One region of the Paenibacillus sp. MT124 genome, then DNA from elsewhere that is predicted to be linked to it. Evidence: riboswitches for the same ligand, from Rfam matches in the RefSeq annotation. Region 1 holds a riboswitch; each other region holds the start of a gene.
The links. A riboswitch is a leader RNA that binds a small molecule or an ion and turns the genes downstream of it on or off. The one in region 1 is predicted to bind thiamine pyrophosphate.
Positions count from the first base shown of each region.

Region 2: another riboswitch for thiamine pyrophosphate. It lies ahead of thiC (phosphomethylpyrimidine synthase ThiC); the one in region 1 lies ahead of AC3RCI_RS04205 (ABC transporter ATP-binding protein).
Region 3: another riboswitch for thiamine pyrophosphate. It lies ahead of AC3RCI_RS17785 (thiamine phosphate synthase); the one in region 1 lies ahead of AC3RCI_RS04205 (ABC transporter ATP-binding protein).

Region 1 covers NZ_CM179500.1:891,584-897,778, forward strand. The annotation lists gene thiD (bifunctional hydroxymethylpyrimidine kinase/phosphomethylpyrimidine kinase) at 1-312, opposite strand, end outside; gene thiM (hydroxyethylthiazole kinase) at 309-1,121, opposite strand; gene AC3RCI_RS04195 (ABC transporter substrate-binding protein) at 1,172-2,233, opposite strand; gene AC3RCI_RS04200 (ABC transporter permease) at 2,327-3,139, opposite strand; gene AC3RCI_RS04205 (ABC transporter ATP-binding protein) at 3,126-3,887, opposite strand; TPP riboswitch at 4,054-4,156, opposite strand; gene AC3RCI_RS04210 (radical SAM/SPASM domain-containing protein) at 4,359-5,234, shown strand; gene AC3RCI_RS04215 (pectate lyase) at 5,582-6,195, shown strand, end outside.
Region 2 covers NZ_CM179500.1:664,323-670,517, forward strand. The annotation lists gene AC3RCI_RS03215 (Fe-Mn family superoxide dismutase) at 110-1,408, opposite strand; gene AC3RCI_RS03220 (alpha/beta hydrolase) at 1,568-2,596, opposite strand; gene AC3RCI_RS03225 (IclR family transcriptional regulator) at 2,958-3,701, shown strand; TPP riboswitch at 3,823-3,936, shown strand; gene thiC (phosphomethylpyrimidine synthase ThiC) at 4,290-6,095, shown strand; gene AC3RCI_RS03235 (hypothetical protein) at 6,176-6,195, opposite strand, start outside.
Region 3 covers NZ_CM179500.1:3,960,452-3,966,646, forward strand. The annotation lists gene thiO (glycine oxidase ThiO) at 1-525, opposite strand, end outside; gene AC3RCI_RS17785 (thiamine phosphate synthase) at 556-1,182, opposite strand; TPP riboswitch at 1,428-1,537, opposite strand; gene AC3RCI_RS17790 (ABC-F family ATP-binding cassette domain-containing protein) at 1,646-3,196, opposite strand; gene AC3RCI_RS17795 (hypothetical protein) at 3,335-4,330, opposite strand; gene AC3RCI_RS17800 (hypothetical protein) at 4,317-4,868, opposite strand; gene AC3RCI_RS17805 (hypothetical protein) at 4,865-5,263, opposite strand; gene AC3RCI_RS17810 (ABC transporter permease) at 5,280-5,765, opposite strand; gene AC3RCI_RS17815 (hypothetical protein) at 5,830-6,195, opposite strand, start outside.

The DNA of each region.
Region 1 (6,195 bases):
AATGACCAGATTGGTCCAGCCGAATTGCCGCCATTTCTCGGAAACCAAGCGAATGGTTTCTGCGCTGAAGAGCATGCCTGTTTTTACCGCTCCGGGCTGGAAGTCTTCACCTGTGGAGTCGAGCTGCTGGGCAATGCCTTCCAAAGGAACCGGATAGACTCCCTGAACGCCTAGTGTATTCTGTGCGGTAACCGCAGTAATAACAGACAAGCCGTAAGCGCCCAGTTCCTGAAAGGTTTTCAAATCCGCTTGAATACCGGCCCCGCCGCCATTATCCGACCCGGCAATCGTGAGTGCCTGCGCCATACTCATTGGGTATCACCGCCAAGCTGTCGCACCTGAGCCCGCTGTGCAAGCACGTCCGGAGTTACCAGTGCAAGCTGGTTTAACAGCTCGATCTGGAAACTGCCTGGCCCGAGGTTGGCTGTGCGCTCGGCTGCGATCTCGGCTGCAACGCCATAGAAGGCAAGTGCTTCAACAACACTGCTTAGCAATTCTTCTCCAGACGGTGCAACCGCAGCAAAGGCACCGATGATGGAGCTAAGCAAACATCCTGCGCCAGTGACCTGGGTGAGCAGGGCATGGCCATTTTGCGTTAGGAACGTGGTCCGCCCATCCGTAATGACATCCTCGCGTCCAGTGATAACGACAACACAGCCAAGCTTCTGTGCTGCCCGCTCGGCGATCCCGGTACGGTCACCTTCGCCGTGGCCTGCATCGACACCCTTGATGCTCCAGTTCTCGCCTATGACATTGGCGACTTCCGCCACATTACCCCGCAGTACGGTAAGCCGAAGCTCACGTACGAGCATCTGAACCGTATCTGTGCGATAGGCCGTAGCACCAGCTCCCACCGGGTCAAGTACAACTGGCACATGATGGGCATTGGCCGATTGTCCGGCGAGGCGTATGGCTTGAACGACCTGGTCATCGAGTGTGCCAATGTTGAGCACGACCGCTCCGGCCATTTTAGCGACATCGGCTACCTCTTCATGTGCGTAGGCCATGAAGGGAGAGGCGCCCAGTGCGAGCAGACCGTTGGCCGTAAAGGGAGCAACCACGAGGTTGGTGATATTGTGAACCAGTGGATTTTGAGTACGAACACGTGCCAGATATGACATTTGAAATTCCCTCCTGATAAGCGATTATTTTTTAGCAGCAACTGTACTTTTTACTTCTCCTGCAAGTTGATAAACGCATCCTCGGCCTGTACCGAATCCGGAATCAATTCACGTTGTACCAGCCACTTCCGCACGTTATCCCAGGAGGAAGGTTCCTGCCAGCCGAACGGAATACCTTCTTCAGTCATGAGCGGAAGCAGAATGTCCAGGCTCTTTGTTTCAATTTCCCGATCCAGCGGGGACGTCTCATTTTCGTGTGTGAGCAGGATGTTCAAAGCTTCATCGGGATGCTCGGTCACATAGTTCTGACCTTCCTGGATCGCTTTGACGAAGCGGGTGAGCTGATCCTTCTTCGCCTCAATTCCCTCGTCACTTGCTGTAAGAACAAGTTCGTAATAATCCGGCACGCCGAAATCAACGGGATTAATCGACTTGACGGGATGACCTTCTTTCTCGAGAATCAACTGTTCATGATTGATAAAACCACCCATGATCGCATCGGCCTGACCGGAGGCCAGCGAAGGGATCAGATCAAATCCGACATCCACCAAATTCATGCGGTCTGGATCGCCGCCATCCTGACTCATCATCGTACGCACCATGGCTTCATATAGGGGAACGGAGGAATACCCTACCGTCAGTCCTTCAAGATCTTTGGGTGAGTTCACCTTCCCCTCCGTTTCCGTCAGCAGATGAACGAGTGGATGCCGAACGACAGCGGCAATGGATCGTACGGGAATGCCTTCTCCACGGGCTAGCAAAATTTGCGGCTGGTAGCTCAGCGCCAGGTCCACTTTGCCAGCAGCAACAAGTTTGAGCGCATCATTCGTATCGGCAGGCATCTGAATATCCACATCGAGACCTTGGTCTGCGAAATATCCATTCTCCTGCGCTGCGTAGATAAAGGAATGGACAGCGTTTGGATACCAGTCGAGCATGATGGACAATGAATCATGGTCACCAGACGACGATTCGGTTGATGTTGAATCTTTGCCCTGTACCTGGGAATCGGACGATGATGGGTTCGCACCCGTATTGCCACAACCGCTGCCGATCAGTAATAAACAGATGAGGGCAGGAAGCAGAGTGTGAATGAGTTTCTTTTTTCTCATGGATAAATGGGCCTCGTTTCGTTCATTTTTGTTTGGTTCCAATCGCTGATATGTTCCAAAGAGATCGACAGGAAGGAGCAGCACTTTGTTATCTCATTGCGATTGCTTTTTTATCGACTTTCCTCTTCGTGCATGGTCTGCATTCCGCTTCAATCCGAGGACTCGCTCCAGCCAGGCAATAAGCACGAACAGACCGATGCCCAGCAGGGATAACAGCAGAATGGAGGCAAACATGGCATCGGTATTCATGCTGCTGGACATTCTGCGGCTGAAATAACCAAGTCCTTTGCTGCCTCCGAGCCATTCGCCAATGGTTGCCCCGACCACGCAGTACACCACCGACATCTTCAATCCTGAAAAGAAAGAGGGCAGCGCAAGAGGTACCTGAAGCTTGCGGAACAGATCCCACTTGCTTGCTCCCATGGTCATCAGCAGTTCGCGCTGTTCCGGGTCGCCTTGACGGAGACCATCATAGGTGCTGACCACAATCGGGAAGAACGCGATCAGAAACACCACAGCGACTTTGCTCCAGAGCGTGTAGCCAAACCACAGAATGAACACAGGAGACAGGGCAATCAGTGGAATCGTCTGGCTGATTACGATGAAGGGATACAGCGCCTTTTCAATCGAACGGCTGAGGTGCATGCCTGCTGCCAAAGCGCTTCCGGCCACGATGGACAAGCCGAAGCCAACTGCTACCTCCATCAATGTGGCAGGCAGATGGGTTCCCAGGAGCAGATGCCGATGCTCAACTAGAGAACTCGCTATGGATGTAGGTGCAGGGATGATGAAAGAAGGGACCCAGCCCAATCGCACGATGCATTCCCAGCTGACCAGCATCAGGAGGAGAAGCGCAGCGAACAGGCCATAGCGGGCAAACCATCTGCTGACGTTAAAGCTTCGCATGTAGTTGTTCCTCCAACCGTTGTCGCATCTTTATAAGGTCCGGATCGTAGACCATGCCCGAATGTCTCGGACGGGGCAGAGGCACCGTCATGTCCAGCAGCTGCCGACCGCCAGGAGTCAGAAGGACAATCCGGTCACTTAATAACAGGGCTTCTTCGATATCATGCGTAATGAACAGCACCGTTTTGCCGAGGCTTTCCCACAACTCAAGCAGCCAGCGATGCATCTCTCGCTTGGTCATAGCATCGAGTGCGCCGAAGGGCTCGTCCAGCAGCATCAGCTGTCCTCCCGTCAACAACGTGCGAAGCAGGGCAACCCGCTGCTTCATGCCGCCGGACAGTTCGTCCGGGTAGGCATGCTCATAGCCAAATAAGCCGAATCTGTCGAGTCCGGCCATAATGTCAGCGCGCAGCTTCACCTTGTCCTGCTTCCACGGGGCAAGCTCCGATGGAAGCAGGCAGTTCTCCATGACCGTCCGCCAGGATAACAGCAAATCCTTCTGCGGCATGTAGGCGACTCGACCAAGTCGCTGTCCTGGCGGCACCCCAGCAATTTCGATCGTGCCGTCCGTCGGTTCAAGCAAGCCTGCCAGCAGCTTGAAGAGCGTACTCTTGCCCGACCCGCTGGAGCCGATCAGCGAGACGAATTCTCCCTTTTTTACACACATCGACACATTGGAGAGGACGGGGGAATGTCTCTGATCCGGAAAAGTGAAGGTCATGTTGTCAATCTGTACATCGTTGCTCATTTGGTTCCTTGACCCCCTTGGAATAAAAACTGCCTGAACGGAAATGCACGTTGTATGCGATCTGTATGTAAACGCGAAAAAGCCCGCCCATTTCCGGAGAAATGAGTGGGCCTATTAAGTTCAACCGACATTCATGTTCATATGAATATGAAAAAAATCCGTTAACTGAAAGTCCGCTCCACTTCCCTCCGCTGGTATGATCCAGATCAGGTTCAAAGGGTCCGAATACGTTCATTCGTCTCAGCCGCAAGGCTCCCCTAGTGCAATCGTTCAAGATATGCAGTTGTGTACACAGCATATATCACGTGCCCGCGAGATGTAAAGAGGGCTTAGTGACAAAAGTTAAACGTTAAACCCATTCGCGGATTTACCTTGGCTTCCTAACCCGATATAATGGTGATGGCACCTATGGGCCGGATTACAAATGAGGGTGGGACTGTTCTCCCTCCTAAGCAGAATGGGGACCCCGAGTTGAAAACGTTCAAGAAAGTATATATTGAAATTACAAGCATATGTAACCTGGCATGCAGCTTCTGTCCGCAGACCAAGCGTGCCAAAGGATTCATTGACCCTGAAGTCTTCAACAATATATTGGATCAGATTAAGCCACATACCAAACACATTTATTTGCATGTCAAAGGGGAGCCGTTACTTCACCCCAAAATTGATTTGTTACTGGATTCCGCACACGAGAAGGGATTCAAGGTAAACATAACAACGAACGGAACATTGCTGCCCAAGACCCAACATAAGCTGCTTGGCAAACCGGCGTTGCGACAAATGAACTTCTCGCTGCACAGCTTCGACGGGCACGAGGGATCGACGGACCGTGAGGGATACCTCAATAATATTTTGTCCTTTGCGAGAGAAGCGGTGAAGCACAATGTGATCATCTCGTTCCGGCTCTGGAATCTGACGCAGGATAACTTCACGAATGCCCAGATGAATCGGAACCGGGAAACACTGGAGGTACTGGAGCGCGAGTTCAACCTGGATTTCCGCATTGAGGAAAAGGTGGTTCCAGGCAGCGGCGTCAAAATTGCGCCGAATGTCTATCTCAACCAGGACCATGAGTTCCAGTGGCCAAGTCTGGATGCACCAGAGGATGATGGCAAAGGCTTCTGTCATGCGCTGCGCAGTCAGGCGGCGGTCCTTGTGGATGGCACGGTTGTTCCGTGCTGCCTCGATGGCGAAGGTGTCATTAATCTCGGTAACGTCCATGAGAAGTCTTTCTCGGAGATTGTCGAAGGTGAGCGGGCGAACAATCTGGTTTATGGTTTTTCCAAGCGGGAAGCTGTGGAGGAACTATGCCGGAAGTGCGGATATCGTCAGCGGTTCGGAGCCTAGTCAAATAAGCTGGAAAATGAATTGTTCTTGCCTAAGATCATGTTGTCTGGAAACAGATAACGTGGTCTTTTTTAATTTTCGGCTAAAATCCTGCAGTCTTTACAAGCTGTAAATGAAGCATACCGAAAGTTAAGATCAGCACATTCCACGCGGAACGGATCGACAAATAATGCGAAGAATGCAGGTATCATGCCGACAATTGGATATCTAATCTAATGATTATTATCATTACACTCCTGTTTTGGTAGGATCAGGGTAGGGTCCAGGAAAGAGGTGCACCTCTTAAGGGATCCGGGAAGACAAGCTGGCTTGAACACCAATATATCCGTATAAGGGAGGATTTACGCATGAGAAAAATGTTATCGCTGCTGCTCTCCGCAGGTCTGGTCGCTTCTGTATTTGGTGCATTACCCGTGTCTGCTGCTCCCGAAATTGTGAAGACAACGATCATTGTCAAAGCAGGTGAGACTTATGATGGCAAAGGAAAAAGCGTAGCCGCTGATCCAAACACATTGGGAGATGGCAGTCAGGCCGAGAACCAGAAACCCATCTTTCGTCTTGAGGCAGGAGCTACACTGAAAAATGTAGTGATCGAGGCACCGGCAGCCGATGGCGTCCATTGTTATGGCAGCTGCAATATTCAGAATGTGACCTGGAATGATGTCGGTGAAGATGCACTCACGCTTAAATCCGCCGGTACCGTTAATATTACGGGTGGAGCAGCATACAAGGCATATGATAAGGTGTTCCAGATGAACGCTTCGGGGACAATTAACATTAAAAACTTCAGAGCAGATGATATCGGCAAGCTGGTACGACAAAATGGGGGAACCTCTTACGCGGTTACCATGAACGTGGACAGCTCCAACATTTCCAATGTGAAGGATTCCATTCTGCGAACAGACAGCAGCTCTACGGTCGGCAAAATAACGAATACCCGCTATTCCAAAGTGCCTACCCT
Region 2 (6,195 bases), 230 kb from region 1:
TTCTTGAATCAAGAGGCTTGCTTTTTTTATTGCAAATGAAGAAGAGATATCTGGCAGTCTACCGGCTGGAGATATCTCTTTTCTCTTGTTCCCTTTTCCCTTTTCGTTTCTAGTAGGGTGGCCACAACAGCTTGCGTGCCGTTTCATAACGTTCAGCCACCGCAGGCCAATAGACGACATTCCACCAGTCCTCGATATATTTCTTGCGCTCATTCTGATGCTTCAGATAGTAGGCATGCTCCCATACATCCAGCGGCAGGAGAGGTACGATGTCGGACTGGGACAGGTTCTGGTGCTTCTCCGCCTGTAAAATCTCCAAACGGTGAGCCCGTGGACTCCAGACAAGGAGAGCCCAGCCGCTGCCTTCCACTTTGTTAGCGGCTTCAGTGAATTGATTTTTGAATGCCTCATAACTGCCAAAATCCCGTTTGATCTGTTCAGCAAGTAATCCGGAAGGTTTGCCGCCGCCTCTGGGATTCATGATCGTCCAGAAGATCGTATGAAGGTAGTGGCCTGCACCATTGAAGGCAAGTTCTCGTTCCCAATGTTTGACGAGTTCGAAATTATTTTTTTTACGTGATTCTGCCAGTTTCTTCTCGGCTGTATTGAGTCCGTCCACATAGGATTGATGGTGCTTATCGTGATGAATGCGCATCGTCATTTCGTCAATATGTGGTTCGAGTGCGTTGTAGGCATAGGGCAGAGGAGGCAGCGTGTGTCCTCCAATCGGAACAGGTCTCTCCTTCACAGGAGGTGTAGAAGGCAAGGTGATGCTCTCTGTAGTACCGGAAGATGGCGATAGACCGGAGACCTCTGAAGACTGGACCTGTGAAGAAGAAGATGAAGGTGCGGGAGCTGACGGAGCGTTAGTTTTTCCAGCCATGGATGATGGCTCCTCCGCTGCTTCACGCTCGGTGCGTCCTGACAATTGAACATACTTATCCAAAGAAAAGGGAGCATCACTTGCCGAATCTCGCATGATTCCAGGCTGAATCAAGGTATCGAGTACACCGAGGAAATACTCCGATTCGCGGATAAAGTGCAGAATGACTGCCTTAGCGAGCGGGACAGCTTGCACGGCGGCACTTTGCTCAAGCAGGACGTACAGCTGCCTGATGAATTCCCGCGATTGTGAACGTGCAGAGGAGACAAGCTGTTCTACGCTTCCGATGATGTAAGGGGCAGGGGGATGGGTTCCGGGTAACAGTTGTTTCAACAGCTGGTTGGCTACCTTCTCGGTATTTTCAAACGTCACTGCCCATTCTTCAAGCAGCTTCACATAAGTGGGCTCCAGATCGGGAACCAGTGCCCGAATAACGAGCGTATGCTCTTTCTCCTGCTCCTTCCAGAACCTGATCTCCTCCAGAATGCGGAGAGGCAGCAAGGGTCCATAGCCAGACCAATTCATATGCGGCAAACCTCCATTCAATTAAAATGTCATATCGGCCTTCAAGGGATAGGGTGTGATTAACCTTTTATAATCGTCCCAAAAGTATATTCACCTGCCATGTTGTCCTATGTGTGCATAAAAAAAGAGCCCCATAGGGGCTCTGATCACCGGAAGATTTTATTCTCCTCCGGCATTGGTATTTTCCACATCGTCGCTGCTTGTTTTCGTCACATGACTCAGGAACGTAGAGACACGGCGGAGATACTCCTTCGGATGTTCCCTGAAGATCAGCTCATGATGCGCGTCCTGTACGATCCATTCCTCTGAGTAGGTGTTCGTCTGGTTGGCGGCGAGAAGCTCGGCGATCGGATATGGAGCCTTCTCATCCTCCGTCCCGTGAATGAAGAAGATGGGGAACGGATAGTCTTTCTTTTTGACTTCCTGATACGGAATCTGCTGTAATCCGGTGCCATTCAGAACCGGGAATAACAGATTCATGATCTGCAAAGTGGGTTGTCGCGGCAGATCGATCTGATTATGAATGTTGTGATACAGCGTATCCGGCTCCAGCAGGAAAGTGCTGTCGAGAATCATGGCATCCACGTTCTCGGTGAGCAGCCCCGTCTGTAATGCTGTGCCTGCGCCCATCGAGAATCCCCAGACGACAAGCTCCTGAGCACCGCGCTGCTTGGCGAACTGAATGGCACCAAGCAATTGCTGGGACTCGGCTTTGCCCCCTGTAGCGACTGCCTTGTTCACCTGAGAGGCGAAACCATAGTCAAACATCACTACATTGAACCCGAGCTGGTGGGCATAGTGAGCCAGGTCATACATGGGAACCCAGGTTTCCTCCCGATTGGCCCCATATCCATGACTGAAGATGATGGTTTTGTTGACATCCGTGTCTGCGGGGATATACCAGCCCTGCATCGTACGGCTGCCATCTGCTGCCGGGAACGTGATATCCTCGTACTTCATGTTCTTGGCCTGCATTGGATTGGAGAACACGGGAGCTACGGTCGGGTTGGATAGTACCCAGGCAATATAGCCGTGTAAGGCAATGAAGCAAAAGAGCAGAAAAAATACAACGGAGAGCAGCAACGCTACGATAATATGTTTGAACCGGATCAGCCTCGGTGATAACGAAGAAGGCAGATCGGACACTTTCGTTTGCAGCGGGGCTTCGCTCTGGGATGTCGGAAACATGATTGCCCCTCCTTATTCAGATCAATTGAAGATAACAACGAGTTCAGATCAGATCATATGGCTTGATGTCCTTGCTTGCCTATGCAGCAAAGTCTTGCTTTTATATCTTTATCGTATGTTTCCATATAGTCAAAGTCAATTGATTGGAGGCATTTGTTACGCAATTGTTATATAGTCCGAAAGATATATGGGTAACATTTCCTGATGGTGCAAATTGCAGGGGATTTAGTCTTATAAAAAGAAAATATATACACTTCATATCGTCATGATTTGGCTCATTTTGGTTTACAGATGAGATTGTTTCTCATATAATTTATGTAACCAAGTTTCATGTGATGAAACATGAGGAGGGCATTATGCCATGGAAGACCGCAAATTAACCGTCCGGGCTGTGGAACGGGCGCTGGATATATTATTATGTTTTACCACACGCAGCGATCTTGGACTCACAGAAATTGCGAGCCAGATTGGTTTGCACAAAAGTACGGTTCATCGTCTGATGGCGACGCTGGAGGAGAAGGGCTTCGTCATTCGCGATGCGGCCACTGAGAAATACAGGCTCGGCATTCGAATCTGGGAGCTGTCTGCTCATATGTCCCGCAGTGATGATCCTGCCATTTTGCTGCTTCCTGCAATGGAGCGGCTCAGAGATCGTTTGGGAGAAACGGTCAGTCTGTACCTGCGGGATGGCAGTGAGCGTATCCGTATTCAGGCTGTTCAGAGTGATCAGGCCATCCGGCGGGTGGCTCCGGTTGGCGTACGTCTTCCTCTATCCGTAGGGGCATCCAGCAAGGTACTCATGGCATTTGCGACGGAAGAAGATAGGGAGGAACTGATGAATGGCCCTGAATGGCCCGTATTTATCGATCCCGAAGTTTATCTGGCTCAGATGGGCGATATTCGGGAGAATGGATATGCGACCAGCTACGAAGAACGTGAGCCTGGAGCGGCTGCAGTATCGGTTCCTATTATGGATCGAAAGGGGAATATTGCTGCTGCACTATCCGTATCGGGTCCCGTTAGCCGCCTGTCCCAGGAAACTTTGCACGAATATGCACCTGTACTGAAGGAAGCAGCCGCGCAGATGGGCCTCATGTTGTCCTGATCCGGCGTTTCTGGAAGAAAGAGGGTTGTATTTCTGACTGGCTTGCGCTAGTCTGTAATGGACAGCCCAGCGGGGCTGGAATGAATTGAATATGGAACTGCGGTACACATACCGCAACTGTTAACGTTACTGGGGGAGTCCGAATTGTCCGGACTGAGACGGGATCGCATGAGATTCCGGACCCTTTGCACCTGATCTGGATCATACCAGCGTAGGGAAGTAATCGGCGATACAACCACGAACACTGCATAATCCAGCCTTTGGCATGTCTCCACTTGAGGGAGCTTGGCATCAGGCTTGTTATGGGGTGATGGACATAGGCCGGTTCCCTCGGGAACCGGCTTTTTTATATACAGTGTCAAGCGATCATCCGCAGCAGAGGTGGTTACCTTCTTTTGCGGGAGAGCTGGAGTAGGGTATAACCCAATTATGCCTGTGCCAGATTCTGTCTGCGCTATGCCGCTGTAATGTTCTTTCTTTGGAAGTTGGCCGCTCTTTTCTTGCCTATGCGTGGATGATATGGAACGGGTGCACGAGCGATCAAACTGGCCCATCCATGGGACGACCAACGAGGAGGAAGAGGTAGCGATGAACACAAACAACAGAACAACGGCACAGGAACATTCAGGACAGGGGTTGGAAAAGGGAACAGTAGCGGCCGGACGGGTTCAACCGTTTCCCGGCAGCCGCAAAGTTTACATTCAGGGCTCACGGCCGGACATTGCTGTACCGGAGCGTGAAATTGCCCTTCATGACACGAATACACCCCAAGGGGTGGAGCATAACGAGCCGCTGCGCGTGTACGATACGAGCGGCCCTATGACGGACCCTGGATTTCACGCCGATATCCGGGCAGGCCTGCCAGCTTTGCGTGCACGCTGGATCACAGAACGAAACGATGTAGAGGCGTACCAGGGACGTACCGTCAAACCGGAGGATAACGGATTGAAGCCTGGAGGGAAGAGAACCGGAGCTGAAGAATATCCAGGCCTCCGCGGCAAACCGCTCCGTGCACAATCCGGACGCTGTGTCACCCAAATGCACTATGCGAGGCAGGGCATCATTACGCCTGAGATGGAGTTTGCAGCTATTCGTGAAGGCGTGGAGCCGGAATTCGTCCGGCAGGAGCTGGCGAGCGGCAGGGCCATTCTGCCATCCAATATTAATCATCCAGAGAGCGAACCGATGCTGATCGGACGTCACTTCCACGTGAAGATCAACGCGAATATTGGCAACTCTGCCGTATCCTCTTCGATTGAAGAAGAAGTGGAGAAAATGACTTGGGCGGTACGCTGGGGGGCCGATACGGTAATGGATCTTTCCACGGGCAAGGATATCCATACCACCCGGGAATGGATCATCCGCAATTCTCCGGTACCAATCGGGACGGTGCCGCTGTATCAGGCGCTGGAGAAGGTGAATGGCGAAGCCGAGGCACTCACCTGGGAGTTGTACCGGGATACGCTCATTGAGCAGGCAGAGCAGGGTGTGGATTACTTTACGATCCATGCAGGCGTACTGCTGCGTTACATACCGATGACAGCCAAACGGATGACCGGCATTGTATCCAGAGGTGGTTCCATTATGGCGGCATGGTGCCTTGCACACCATCAGGAGAACTTTTTGTACACGCATTTTGAGGAAATCTGTGAAATCATGAAAAGGTATGATGTAGCCTTCTCTCTCGGGGATGGACTCCGCCCGGGCAGCATCTATGATGCCAATGATGAAGCCCAGATGGCTGAACTTGCTACGCTTGGTGAACTGACACAGATTGCGTGGAAGCATGATGTGCAGGTGATGATTGAGGGGCCAGGACATGTGCCGATGCACAAGATTAAGGAGAATGTCGACCTTCAGATGGAGATCTGCAAGGAAGCACCGTTTTATACACTTGGTCCGCTGACAACCGATATTGCACCAGGCTATGACCATATTACCTCAGCCATTGGAGCGGCGATGATCGGCTGGTTCGGAACGTCGATGCTCTGCTATGTGACACCAAAGGAACATCTGGGCCTGCCGAACAAGGATGATGTCCGGGAAGGCGTTATTGCTTACAAGATTGCGGCACATGCCGCTGATCTGGCCAAAGGCCATCCGCGTGCACAGCGCCGGGATGACGCGCTGTCGAAGGCCCGCTTCGAATTCCGCTGGCGGGACCAGTTCAACCTGTCCCTGGATCCGGAACGTGCGCTGTCCTATCACGATGAGACACTCCCGGCTGAAGGGGCCAAGGAGGCCCATTTCTGCTCCATGTGTGGACCTAAATTTTGCAGCATGCGCATTACGCAGGATATTCGTGCGTTTGCCGCGGACAAAGGATTATCCGATAATGAGGCTGTGGCAGCCGGAATGCAGGAAAAGGCTGAGGAATACCGAACCCGAACCTAAGCGCCATTACAGCCCAATTTGGGCAGCCTAAGATATATAAAAGCCGTTCTCTCCACTACTGGGAGAAGAACGGCCCCTAACTAACGCCTACCAATATTCA
Region 3 (6,195 bases), 3.1 Mb from region 1:
ATATAGAGCCCCGAAAGTTTCCTTGCTTATCCATGGGGCTTCACGTTGAAGCTTTGAATGATCCCACCACATTTGCTCTGTAGGCAAAACTGTACTTCTTCTCGAATCGCTATACGTTTTCATCTCGGCTTCATTCCGAAATGGTGTAATAAATCCACTCTGCTGCAGGCCAATTTCAATGCCGCTTAGTAGTTCAAGCTGTTCTTTTTGCTGATACAGTCGTTTTCTACTTTCATATGCTAGCTTTGACATCACAGTAGTATGAAACGTCTCGCTGTCTGCAGCTAACATGCCCGCTGCCGCAGAAGATGTCTCACTTGCAATACGCACACGCTCGATTAAAATCACTTCTTTACCTCGTGAAGCTAGCTCATACGCGATGGCACAACCTATAACGCCGCCTCCCACAATAATAGTTTCCGCATGAAGCTTGCCACGAATATTTCCACGTATTTGGGTCGTACAAGCTGCTCCATTTCGGTAAAGGCTGCCACTTCGTCTTCGGCCTCTTGCTTCTCCGTTCAATCATTCACCTCCGTTATTCATTCTTTCTTTCTATCGTTCAATAGCCCACCTCAAGGCTGCTGCCGCACTTTCCGGATTATCACTGGTCCAGATCGAAGATATTACTGCCGCACCATTTGCTCCGGCTGCACGTACAGCAGCTATGTTTGCCGGTTCAATTCCGCCAATGGCAATTACGGGAATGGAAACAGCTGAGCATATTTCAGACAGTGCATCTATCCCTCTCGGCTTGATCCCAGGTTTACTGCTGGAGGAAAATACATGACCATAAAAGAGATAATCCGCTCCCCGTTCTTCAGCTGCTCTAGCTTCGTGAAGAGAGTGAACAGAGATACCGAGACGAAGTCGATCGCATTTGTTCAGGCTGCTGCCTTGAGTAGTCGCCATATCGGACTGACCCCAATGAATCCTCTCAATGAAAACATGTTTCTCCAACTTATTCAGCTCACATAGACCATTGATTACGATCCTGTCAGATGGAATTCCTGCGTTCAGCAAACTGTGAGCCCATTGAATTTTTTGTTCGGTGGTTAGATGTTTTTCCCGGATGTGGATATAGTCAAGCCAAGGCCATGCATCCGCTGCAATCTTCAGAAAACGTTGTTGATCCCCTACCCCTGGTGAAACAGCATGCAGTTCAAACGATAGTGATTTCACAGGTTTTTTAAAGGTATCCGTTTGGTTTCACCTTCCTTGCCGTCACAATATGTAAGCACAAAAAAGCCACTCCCGTAGGGAGTGGCCGCGATAACATGTCCAGTTAGTTAAATGAGCTTCACATGCCAGTTGTCAGGTATACAAGCTATTAAATCATAGCCCTGATATATACGAGATACCTTCATGTTCCACTTGTGAGCATTCACATTCGCTACAAAATCGAATATTAATTTGCCCATATCATTAACTAAAACGCGCCACTTCCCTACGCTGGTATAATCCAGATCAGGTGCAAAGGGTCCGGAATCGCATTATTCCATCTCAGCCGCATCGAGCGGCCCCCCTAGTGATCGTATGAAGTTGTAGCCTATGTTACCATAGTCACCTTTTTTTGTCACCGTTGATTTTCAAACTCATGTGGCTGAATGTTTTGATTGTAGAGCACTAGATTGCTCCGCAACAACTAGTTTTTCTCAGACCAGGCTTCAACGTCCCATGTCTTGGTGACCCAATCCTGATAAAATTCAGGTTCATGCGAAACGAGCAGCACTGTACCTTTAAACTCTTGTAAAGCTCGTTTTAGCTCCGCTTTTGCTGTTACATCCAAGTGGTTTGTCGGTTCATCAAACAGGATCCAGTTGCTTTCACGCATCAGAAGCTTGCACAAGCGAACTTTCGCTTGTTCTCCCCCACTAAGTGCACTCAGCGGACGAGTGATATGCTCGTTTTTCAAACCACAGCGGGCCAGATGCCCGCGTACTTCATTCTGAGTTAGATGGGAGAATTCGTTCCACACATCTTCAATTGGGGTAATGTTACCAGCCCGAACTTCTTGTTCAAAGTAAGCCGTTTCCAGATAATCCCCCAGGAACGTTTTACCGCTGATCGGCGGGATTTTGCCCAATATGGTTTTAAGAAGTGTCGACTTACCTACACCGTTACATCCAACAATGGCTATTTTCTCACCACGTTCAATGGTCATTGTCATCTTAGGCAGCAAAGGGTAGGAATAACCAATCTCGAAATCAATTCCCTCGAATACTGTTTTGCTGCTGGCACGGGCATCTTTGAATTTAAATGTCGGCTTTGCTGCTTCATCCGGGCGATCAATTCGTTCAATCTTGCCCAGCTGTTTCTCACGGCTTTTGGCACGTCCGGAAGTGGAGGCTCTTGCCTTGTTACGCTGAATGAAATCTTCCTGTTTCTTAATATATTCCTGCTGTTTCTCATAAGCGTCGATATGTTGTGCTTTTTGCATATCGGCCATTTCAAGAAACTTATTGTAGTTGGCAGCATAACGCGTCAATTTAGCAAATTCCAGATGATAAATGACGTTAACGACTTCATTCATGAACTCCGTATCATGTGAAATCAGGATGAATGCATAAGGGTAATCTTTCAAATATCGCGTTAACCATTCAATGTGCTCCACGTCCAGGTAGTTTGTTGGCTCGTCCAGCAAAAGAGCCGTCGGTTTCTCGAGCAACAACTTGGCGAGCAATACTTTGGTCCGTTGTCCCCCGCTTAGAGCAGCGACGTCACGATCAAGCCCAATAGCGGATAATCCGAGGCCATTCGCCATTTCTTCCACTTTTACATCAATCAAATAAAAATCGCCCTGCTCAAGCTGCTCCTGGATTTCACCCATTTCTTCCAGCAGTTTTTCAAGCTGGTCTGGGTCTGCATCAGCCATCTGGTCTGTAATGGCCATCATTTCTTTTTCCAGTTCAAGCAGGGGAAGGAAGGCATCTTTTAAAACGTCGCGGATTGTTTTGCCCGGAGTCAGCTTGGTATGCTGATCCAAATATCCGTAACGGACTTTTGGTGTCCACTCTACTTTCCCGCTGTCTTTCAGCAATTTTCCGGTCAAAATGTTCATTAAAGTGGACTTTCCTACACCATTTGCTCCGACCAAGCCTACACGCTCTCCTGCAAGTAAACGAAAAGATACATTTTTAAATAACGTGCGGTCACCAAAATTGTGACTGACGTTCTCCACTGACAATAAACTCATGAGATGAGGTTGCTCCTATCTATTTAACATTACTTTTTATTCGGTATTGTTGATACCGGTCAAGTTCTGAACTGAAACCCTATTTTAGCACAGGACCTGCCTTTTCTGAAAGCAATGTAGTAAGCGCAGCAGTCTTACTTAGTGAACAACCTTGTTTATGAAACAATTCCCCTCAAAATACCCCGCCGCCGCGGCCTGCTTCGCATCGGTAAAAACTTCTTCAGCTCGGAAGTTATTCTTACAAGTTGCTGGATAATAATACTTTATGCCGGTAGAAGGTTCTATCCCTCCAATGACTGCTGTTCTTTTAACCAACCTTCCTCCACCGATGGCATAGGTGTTTACCTTCTGGATCCCTACAGGCAAGCCTTGAATAAAGGCCATGATCCCCGTATCATTAATCGTATTGTACCAATCCTCCTGAGAAATAAGAGGCAAGGTAAACGTATAGGATATCCCGTTTCTTCTTGCAAACTCATTATGCCGATTAATGACTTCAGCGAGATTCTCCTGTACGCTCATGACGATGCGAGTTTGTCTGACCTGCTCAAACGAATCTGAATTTTGCAGCAATGGAATTCCACTAGTCGAAGCGAGTTCCCTTTGAAAACCTTCAATCCATTTACCCTGAACGGCATCATAAGCATAAACATAACCGTCAAGTGTAAAATTAATGCTGCTGCCGTCTGAATCTGAATATGTATAAGGCATTTTAGGACTCCATACCTGGTGGTACGAATCATCAATCTCACCAGTCATCTCCGCTTCCTTAGCTAAGATATAATAACCATCGTAATCCAGTACAACTATGGCCGGTATGTAATCAAACAGTGCTTGTATTGCCTCTGGATCGTCATGTATGCCCATATTTAAGGCCATCGTCTGAGTGAATGTCTGAAGCGCCAGTTCCTTATCTGCCTTTACGAATTTGGTGGAATCATATCCTGCTTCACTGTTTTGCTTCTCATTCTGATGCATTACGTTTCCCGCGTCCAATACAGCTGTTTGGAGGGCTGATCTATACCTTTGATTAAGAAGCTGAACTTCATCCGCATCATGGGTATTCCGAGAAACCATCCAAAAAAAGGGTAGAAATACGAGAACAAACACAATGGACAAATCAGTAATCTTCATTGAGAACCATGCCTCCATAAGTGGTAAACACTGCTGCCGCAGGAGCCGTACCATTCAGCCACTCGCGAATCAGCATGGCTGATGTCCGATTGGTATTTTTAAGTGTAATCGTGAAAAAGTCACCCACGGTCAGCGTGTATCTACGAAGCGGATCATCGGCTGCGTACGCGCCCGAGACAGGGAACATTTTTTCTAAAATTTGCGCTGAGTAATATGCATCCTGTACCGTCTCATATGTTCCTGTAAATGTACCTTGATCCATCGGATCCGTGTAATGAGGAACATATTTTTTGTGCAGATGCTCCATGGAAATATCATAAACATTGCCTGTTCGCGCCAGCTGTTCTTCAAATTCGGCATACATCCCAGGAGAAATGTAACCTTTCGTTCTGACTGAATCCACAAAGCGGGTAACCGTCTGATATGTGACCATTCGCGCTATATCGTCTTGTCGATCTGCCGTTTCCGCAGTCGGATATACATATAGCAGAAGTACTGCCAGCATAACTGCTAGCAGCTTGGATACAGCATTTATCAATTGATACTGGCCTCCCTCCAAAATGCAATTCGAAGCAATTCCCCGCTATCATCTCTCATAAACTCCGGTTTATAGGAAGCGGACACGTGAACAGGTATGGTCGCACTTCGGTTGATAAGCGGGTCTATCGTATACTTTTTCCCGTCAACCTGCACTTCCACCGCTGTACCCGTCATTTGTCTAACCGTATGTAACACCTCAGCTCCGCTGTAACGAAGGGGTTTGCTTATTCTTAATGTCGTATTTATTCTTCCTTCCATGTCTTCATTCGTGTGCACGCTGGAACTCAAAGCACTGGCCAATACGCTAACGCTTTGTTGTCCATATAGACAGGCTGTTACAAACAGGACAATTGCAGTACAAAACAACATGAGCTGCTGAGTATTCTGGGACAATGGAAACCAACTCCTGTCAGGATTGCTGGAAGATTAGTCCTCTCACCACATTTGATTTGTCTTTAACGATAACGGCCTTGAACTTTCCACTTGGGTTAACGTATTGATTGTCCTTTTCGCTCATCGTCTGATTAATACTGCCCACTTTGTTATCTGGAGCAACGACTGAACCGTAGTCCGCATTATTAATATCCTGAGAAATGTTCAACTCATTGCCATACCACTGACCACCCTTGTTTTTTCCTGTAATGACCTGGATACCAAATTGATCCTTGTCCGCATATTTTCGCAGTGCGTTAGTAACTTGGGAGCCACTGATCGTAGTCCCGTCATACACCGTAAATGCGGCCTGAGACAATTCTGTCTGAATGTCCGCAAAATTGTTTTGCGCTGTTTTGGTCGCCTCCTGAGCAGAAATAAACAGCAGCACTACAATCGTAATAAGGGCAATCGTCAAAAAGATCCCTGCGGCTACCTTTAAAGCACTTGAAGCATTATTCATGTTAAATCCTCCTAAGTTTTGATAAATAAATGTACATCAGCCTGAACGGGTTCAACCTGAACCGCTACAGCTTCTGAATTTGTTCATAATAAATGTTCATTTGCAGGAAGCTCATACCAACAAGCGGGATGACCAGATAGAGAAAAATAAGGGCATACATCGGGGTAAAGCCAATCATTCTGCCCCATGAGGCTTTTACATCTATCATTCTGGTATACTCCTGCTTCCGCTGATCAAAATAAAAAGTCATCATGCTGTCCAGATCATCAAACGCTTCACGAATCGATATTTTACCGAGTGCAAGCTGCAGTTTGTCCACCAAACGCTGAAATTCAGGCAACCCTGCATCCTCTTTCAGCTGCTCGAGTGCATTTTCTGGTCCATGTTCAAAGTGAAGCAGACATTTTTGAAGGGGTCGTTTGAAAATGAC